2 linked regions of the Bacillus pumilus genome follow. The protein of the gene in region 2 binds, or shares a complex with, the protein of the main gene of each other region. Links are inferred from orthologs where the notes say so. Each region holds a gene or a part of one and is shown on either strand. Other genes may lie near its edges.

Region 1 (3,294 bases), 2.6 Mb from region 2 along the record:
GGCAAAGCCCCTGTTGATATTGTGAAGGAGCTTGCTTCATCTTAATCGGAAAAGACGCAGGATTCGGAGCTGCGTCTTTTTATTTATTTCATCAGAAGGTTATCAGGAAAAAAGCCTCATTTTAGCAAAGAACCTGTTTCTTTACATTTCCTTCATGTTCGGGTGCTATAATATGAGGTAGACAAGCATCAAGAGGACAGCATCCGATTTCCTTAATAGGAGGATGAAGATGAAAAAAATCAGTTCGGTTTTTACTATGTTTGCTCTGATCGCTGCTATTCTGTTTTCTGGTTTTATTCCGCAGCAAGCCTATGCCGAAACACCTCTTACACAGACCGCCACAAATGAAACAGCTACTATTCAACTTACATCAGATGTTCATACCCTTGCCGTCATTAATACGTTTGATGGTGTAGCAGATTATTTAATTCGCTACAAACGATTGCCTGATAACTACATCACAAAATCACAAGCAAGTGCTCTTGGATGGGTGGCATCAAAGGGAAATCTAGCAGAGGTTGCCCCAGGTAAAAGCATCGGTGGAGATGTTTTCTCTAACCGGGAGGGACGTCTTCCTTCAGCAAGCGGCCGAACATGGCGTGAGGCAGATATCAACTACGTCTCTGGCTTCCGAAATGCTGACCGCCTCGTGTATTCAAGTGACTGGCTCATTTACAAAACAACAGACCATTATGCAACTTTCACACGTATTCGATAATCAATCAAAAAACAGCCCCATTTGACGTAGGGCTGTTTTTTTGATGCTGCTTACGGCAAAAGAGTTTTCACGTATTCCTCAAAAGGCAGAGGCAGCGGTTTTTTCGACACTTCTTCATGTTCATGTGTGGTGACATGATCCTCGGTGACGACTACACGTCCTGTTGGTGTGAGCTTTGACGCAAGCGGTCTTTTGTTAAAAGGAGAGGCTTCATTTTCATAAATCTCATGTCTCATTTGGACCAAAGTAGGCTCGCTCACCTCTTCCAATGTGAAAGCATAGCCTGTTTCAGCGCCTTCCCCCTTATCTAATTGGAGCAGATGCGTTCCTTTTTCGGTTTCCTCTTCTTTGACTCGAAACCGAATAGACGCTCCTTCCACCCATTCTTCTGTAAAAGGTACAGGCTGAAGAGGTAAATTCACACCAAATCCCGCATCAATAAGGAAGCGTTCGTTGTGATGGTTCAACGTCATGGCTACGTGCGTGCCATCAATTGCCCATGTGCACGCTTCTTTGTTATACACGGTCCCTTGAACGAGCTGTACAGCAAGCCCTGCCTCTTTTAACACATAATATAAGAGAGGATTGAGATCGTAGCAAAGACCTCCTCTTTCTCCTTCAAGAAGATGCTGCTTCAACCCCTCTTGATTCAAGGCATAGGATTGTTTGTTCAGCACAGATCTATTTTCAAATGGAAAGGTGTAGGCCATCTTTTTTAATAATACAGGCAGATCATCAAAGGTGATGGACTGGCCTTCGTATCCGATCTTCTGTAAAAATGCTGATTGCATCATATTCATTCCCTTCTAAAAAAACTGAGTCTGTGAAGAGACTCAGTTTTCTTGATTGATAAAATCCGTTAACGCATCAATGGCTTCTTGTTCATCCGCACCATCTGCTATCAGTGTGACAGTGACCCCAGAGCTGATCGCAAGGCTCATGAGACCCATAATGCTCTTCGCATTGACTTTTTTTCCGTCCTTCTCTAGAAAAATTTCAGCCCCAAAGCGATTGGCTTCTTGTACAAACAAAGCAGCGGGACGTGCCTGCAAGCCTGTTTTTAACTGGATGGTGACCGTTTTTTCCACCATATGATCTGCCTCCCTTTTTCATTCTCCTATTTGAGTGTAACAGCTTGTCCGTTTCGTAATTGTTCTGCAATTTGATCTAGCTTTCTTAAGCGGTGGTTAATGCCTGATTTGCTGATCTTGCCGCTTTCCACCATTTCTCCCAGTTCCTTTAGCGTAACCTCTTGATAGTCGACTCGCAGTTTTGCAATTTCACGCAGCTTATCCGGCAGGGCATCAAGTCCAATTTTTTCATCAATGAATTGAATGTTCTCGACCTGGCGCAGTGATGCACCAATCGTTTTATTCAAGTTTGCTGTTTCACAATTGACGAGCCGGTTCACGGAATTTCGCATATCACGGACGATCCGAACGTCTTCGAAGCGAAGAAGTGAATTATGCGCACCTACAACGCTTAAGAATTCGGTAATTTTTTCGGCTTCTTTCATATACGTGATGTATCCTTTTTTACGCTCAAGTGTTTTACTGTTGAGTTGAAATTGATTCATCAGCTCACAAAGGGCATCATTGTGTTCTTTATATAGTGAAAAAATCTCAAGGTGATAGGAAGACGTTTCTGGATTATTCACAGAACCGCCTGCTAAAAAAGCACCTCTCATATAGGAGCGCTTGCAGCATCTTTTCTTTACAAGCTCTTCTGAAATATTGCGCTCAAATACAAATTGCTCACCTAATATTTTCAAATCCTCTAAAATGGTTTTCGCTCGTTCTACCAGTCTGACAATATACACATTATTCTTTTTTAATCTCATTTTCTTACGAACGAGCAGCTCGACTGTGACATCATATTTCTTTTTCAGCAGCGTATAAATCCGTCTTGCGATGGCTGCGTTCTCTGTCTGTATATCTAGAATTAATTTTCGATTAGAGAAAGATAATGAACCGTTCATACGGATGAGGGCAGAAAGCTCTGCTTTTGTGCAGCAGTCCTTCACGTCCAGATTAGTCAGCTCTTTTTTTGTTTCGGATGCAAATGACATCCTTGCCACCCCCATTCCTATTTTTTCTTATGCAGCAGGTCGACAAGCAGCGAGGCTACTTTCAGCGTGTCGTGACGAATCACATGCTGGTCATATGTAATGATTTCCCCAGGGATGACTTCCAGTCCCATTGCCTTGAGTACATCTGTGTCGAACTGTACAGGCTGTGCCTGTTCTTCTGCATATTTTGCTTTGATCTCTTCTGGAATTTCTTTATTGTTCACAAAAATGGTATCGATAAATGGACGAACCATATGATCATTTAATGCCTGCACATGATCAGCTGCACTGTAGGAAAGCGTTTCCCCTGGCTGCGTCATGACATTGCAAATATACACTTTTTTCGCCTTCGAGCGAATCACTTCTTCGCCAATATGCGGTACAAGCAAGTTTGGCAGGATACTCGTATACAAGCTGCCTGGCCCAATGACGATCAAATCAGCTTCACGAATGACTTGAATCGATTCTGGGAGCGGTTCAATCGTATCGGGTGTGAGGAACACTCGTT
Region 2 (3,172 bases):
CACGATGTTGATGATATGGTCAGGCTTTTTCTGTTTTAATCCTTCAGCAATCGATGAAGCTATGATCTTCAAAACGGCTGGTCCAACAGCTGTTGTAATTAAATCGGCTGATGCGACGGCCTCTGTTAATGCCGCTGTGTCTTGTGCAGAATTGATCGCTTTCACTGGGCCGACTACTTCTTGTTTTTGACCCGGCGCTGCGAGTTCAACCGTGTATTCTCCTCTTTCATTCAGCTCGTTGATGACCGCTTCATTTACATCGGTAAAGACAAGCTCAAAGCCTGATGTTTTTAACAAAGATCCGATAAACCCTCTGCCGATATTTCCTGCTCCAAAATGAAGTGCCTTCATGTTAGTTCACCTCGTTAAAAATGGCGATCAGTTCATCCTGATCCTTTGCATGGATGATGCGTTCTACATTTTCTTCTTCTGAACAGACAATCGCAATTTGAGAAAGAATATCAAGGTGTTCGTTGTTTTTACCAGCGATGCCAAAGACAACTTTGGCGATATTTCCTTCTCCGTATTCAACACCTTCTGGAATTTGAATGATGGAAATCCCAGAATGAAGGACAGCCGCTTTCGCATCCTCTGTTCCATGAGGAATCGCAATCCCGTTGCCCATAAATGTAGATGAGATATTTTCTCTTTCAAACATTTTGTCAACATAATCACTTGTGACATAGCCGTTTGCCACTAGGACCTCGCCCGCTTTTTTAATGGCTTCTTCTTTTGAGCCTGCTTGTTCGTTTAGAAAAATATTGTCTTTTGAAAGTACTTGTTTCATGAATGATCACACACCTTTTTTTAGAATGGAAAATCAGAAAAACAACCAAAACGGGGAGTTCAATAAAGAAAAATTGAACTCAACCCGTTTCGTCATGTTATTTTTTCAATTTCTCAATCAGCTCATCGTATTTCGGGCTGTTTAAGAAATTATCAACTGAGATATGCACAGCGCCCGGCAGTTTCGCCTTGGCTCTGTCTGTTAAATCTTTATGAGTAAAGACCACATCGGCGTCATCTGGGATGTTGCTGATGGATGTGTTTGTCACATCAATATCAAGCTCTGCCTTTTTGACTTTATTCTTTAAGATGGATGCGCCCATCGCACTTGAGCCCATTCCTGCATCGCAGGCAAAGATGATTTTGTTCACGTCATCTGGATTGACATCACTTGGAGATGCTGCTTGCTCATTTGCTTCAGCATCTTCTTTTTGAGCTGTGAGAGCAGCAGCTGCTGCGCTTTTCTTCCCTTTCATGTCCTGCATCTTTTCTGTTGCTGCTGTTAGATCCTCATCAACAGCTTTTGAAGCCTTCAAAATCACAGAAGCGACAAGGAATGATACGACGGCTGCCACGACAACACCTGCAAGAACGGCAAGGTGTCCGCCTTTTGGTGACATCAGCATGAGGGCGATAATACTTCCTGGTGACGGCACAGCCTTTAAGCCTGCATTTAACAGGGTAAAGGTCAGAACGCCGCTTGCTCCCCCTGCAATCACCGCCAAAATGAGCTTTGGTTTCATTAAGATGTACGGGAAGTAAATCTCATGAATTCCTCCTAAGAATTGAATGACAATCGCACCCGGTGCAGACTGTTTCGCATTTCCTCTACCAAAGAACATGTACGCAAGTAGAACACCTAACCCTGGTCCTGGGTTTGTTTCAAGCAAGAACAGAACGGACTGCCCTGTCTTTGCCGCTTGCTCCACCCCTAAAGGACCTAAAATTCCTTGATTAATCGCATTGTTTAAGAACAAGACTTTCGCTGGTTCAATGAAAATACTTGCCAGCGGAAGCAAATGTGCATTCACAATGATATCTACACCAGCTGCAAGGGCTTTATTTAGACCAAGTACCACTGGGCCGATGGCGTAGAAGGCAATCGCGACAAGAATGGCACCTAGAATCCCTGCCGTAAAGTTATTCACAAGCATCTCAAAGCCCGATTTGATTCGATCTTTGAACAGCTGATCAATTTTCTTAATCAAGTAACCGCCAAGTGGTCCCATGATCATGGCACCTAAAAACATTGGAATGTCCGAACCGACAATGACCCCAATCGTCGCGGTTGCACCGAGTACCCCGCCTCGATGGTCGTATACGAGCTTACCGCCTGTGTAACCGATTAAGAGCGGCAGTAAGTAGTTGATCATTGGACCAACAAGTGAAGCTAATTGTTCATTTGGCAAATAGCCACTCGGAATGAACAATGCCGTAATGAGTCCCCAAGCGATAAATGCTCCAATATTCGGCATAATCATGCCGCTTAAATAGCTTCCAAAGCGCTGTACTTTTACGCGGAATCCACTTTTTTCCTGCATCTATGAAAACTCCTTTCTTCTCTCCCTTTATTCAGGGCTTTATAGGTCAAAAGATATAATAACAAGTGTCAGTGAAGCCCTTAACCTTATCGTAAAACGCTTTCACTTTCCCTTCAATTGAAACTAAATGTCACTTTGTCACTTAGTGTGTGACAAAATTGAAATATGATGTGAATTCTCTGTCAGAGCATAGGACAAATGGAGTAAAAAGGTTGACGTGCCGTGGTTTTGATGCAAAATTCATTGGAATTTCACAACTTTCAAATAGTCTCTTCTTGTTTCCTCTTCTTAAATCGAATAGGCTTATACATGATCAAACCTATTCAATCAAGAAATGTCTGCGCAGACATGACACAGAAAAAGTGAACCATCTTGCTGTTTGTTTCGTTTACCTTTTAGAGTGAGCGGCACAATAGGAGGAGCGGTTTTTTCTGTGACTCACAGTTTACTGCCGCTTTCTTTCTGATACATGAGACATTTTCATAGGTAGAAAGGCGGTTATTCACTTGTTGAAACATAGTAAGTGGCTTCTACTCCTTATCGTCACGTTGGCTTTTTTCATTCCAAAGGAAGCATTTGCTCATGCATACGTCGTCAGCTCGAATCCAGCGGCAAATGAAGAGCTGGAGAAGCAGCCTCCTTCGGTCTCTATCACATTTAGTGAAGGAATCGAAAGCGGATTTCATGCCATTAAGGTGCTCAATGCAAAAGGTGATCGTGTAGATAAGGGAGATACGGTCATTAAAGATCAAAAAATCATGGAAGCTGCTTTAAAAAAGGATTTACCAAAAGGAATATATACCATTCAGTGGAATGCGGTTTCAGCAGACGGACACTCTGTCTCT

What was found.
Region 1: the proteins of GKC25_RS02055 (region 2) and GKC25_RS15435 are in contact, whole or in part, in an NMR structure (PDB 1J6T), measured with the Escherichia coli proteins. The link is inferred for Bacillus pumilus from one-to-one orthologs.

What each region holds. Positions count from the first base shown.
Region 1 is NZ_CP046128.1:3,009,728-3,013,021, forward strand. The notes cover bases 181-3,144. They hold GKC25_RS15435 (HPr family phosphocarrier protein), read right to left. Parts: upstream 1,810-3,144; coding sequence 1,552-1,809; downstream 181-1,551. Other genes in these bases: GKC25_RS15425 (ribonuclease), read left to right, coding at 230-718; GKC25_RS15430 (arylamine N-acetyltransferase family protein), read right to left, coding at 769-1,512; whiA (DNA-binding protein WhiA), read right to left, coding at 1,836-2,786; GKC25_RS15445 (gluconeogenesis factor YvcK family protein), read right to left, coding at 2,804-3,144. Outside these bases: GKC25_RS15420 (D-glycerate dehydrogenase), read left to right, coding at 1-45; more of GKC25_RS15445, read right to left, coding at 3,145-3,294.
Region 2 is NZ_CP046128.1:430,152-433,323, reverse strand. The notes cover bases 107-2,948. They hold GKC25_RS02055 (PTS mannitol transporter subunit IICB), read right to left. Parts: upstream 2,328-2,948; coding sequence 885-2,327; downstream 107-884. Other genes in these bases: GKC25_RS02050 (copper resistance CopC/CopD family protein), read left to right, coding at 2,834-2,948; GKC25_RS02060 (PTS sugar transporter subunit IIA), read right to left, coding at 353-787; GKC25_RS02065 (mannitol-1-phosphate 5-dehydrogenase), read right to left, coding at 107-351. In the rest of the region: more of GKC25_RS02065, read right to left, coding at 1-106; more of GKC25_RS02050, read left to right, coding at 2,949-3,172. UniProt on the Escherichia coli protein: The phosphoenolpyruvate-dependent sugar phosphotransferase system (sugar PTS), a major carbohydrate active transport system, catalyzes the phosphorylation of incoming sugar substrates concomitantly with their translocation across the cell membrane.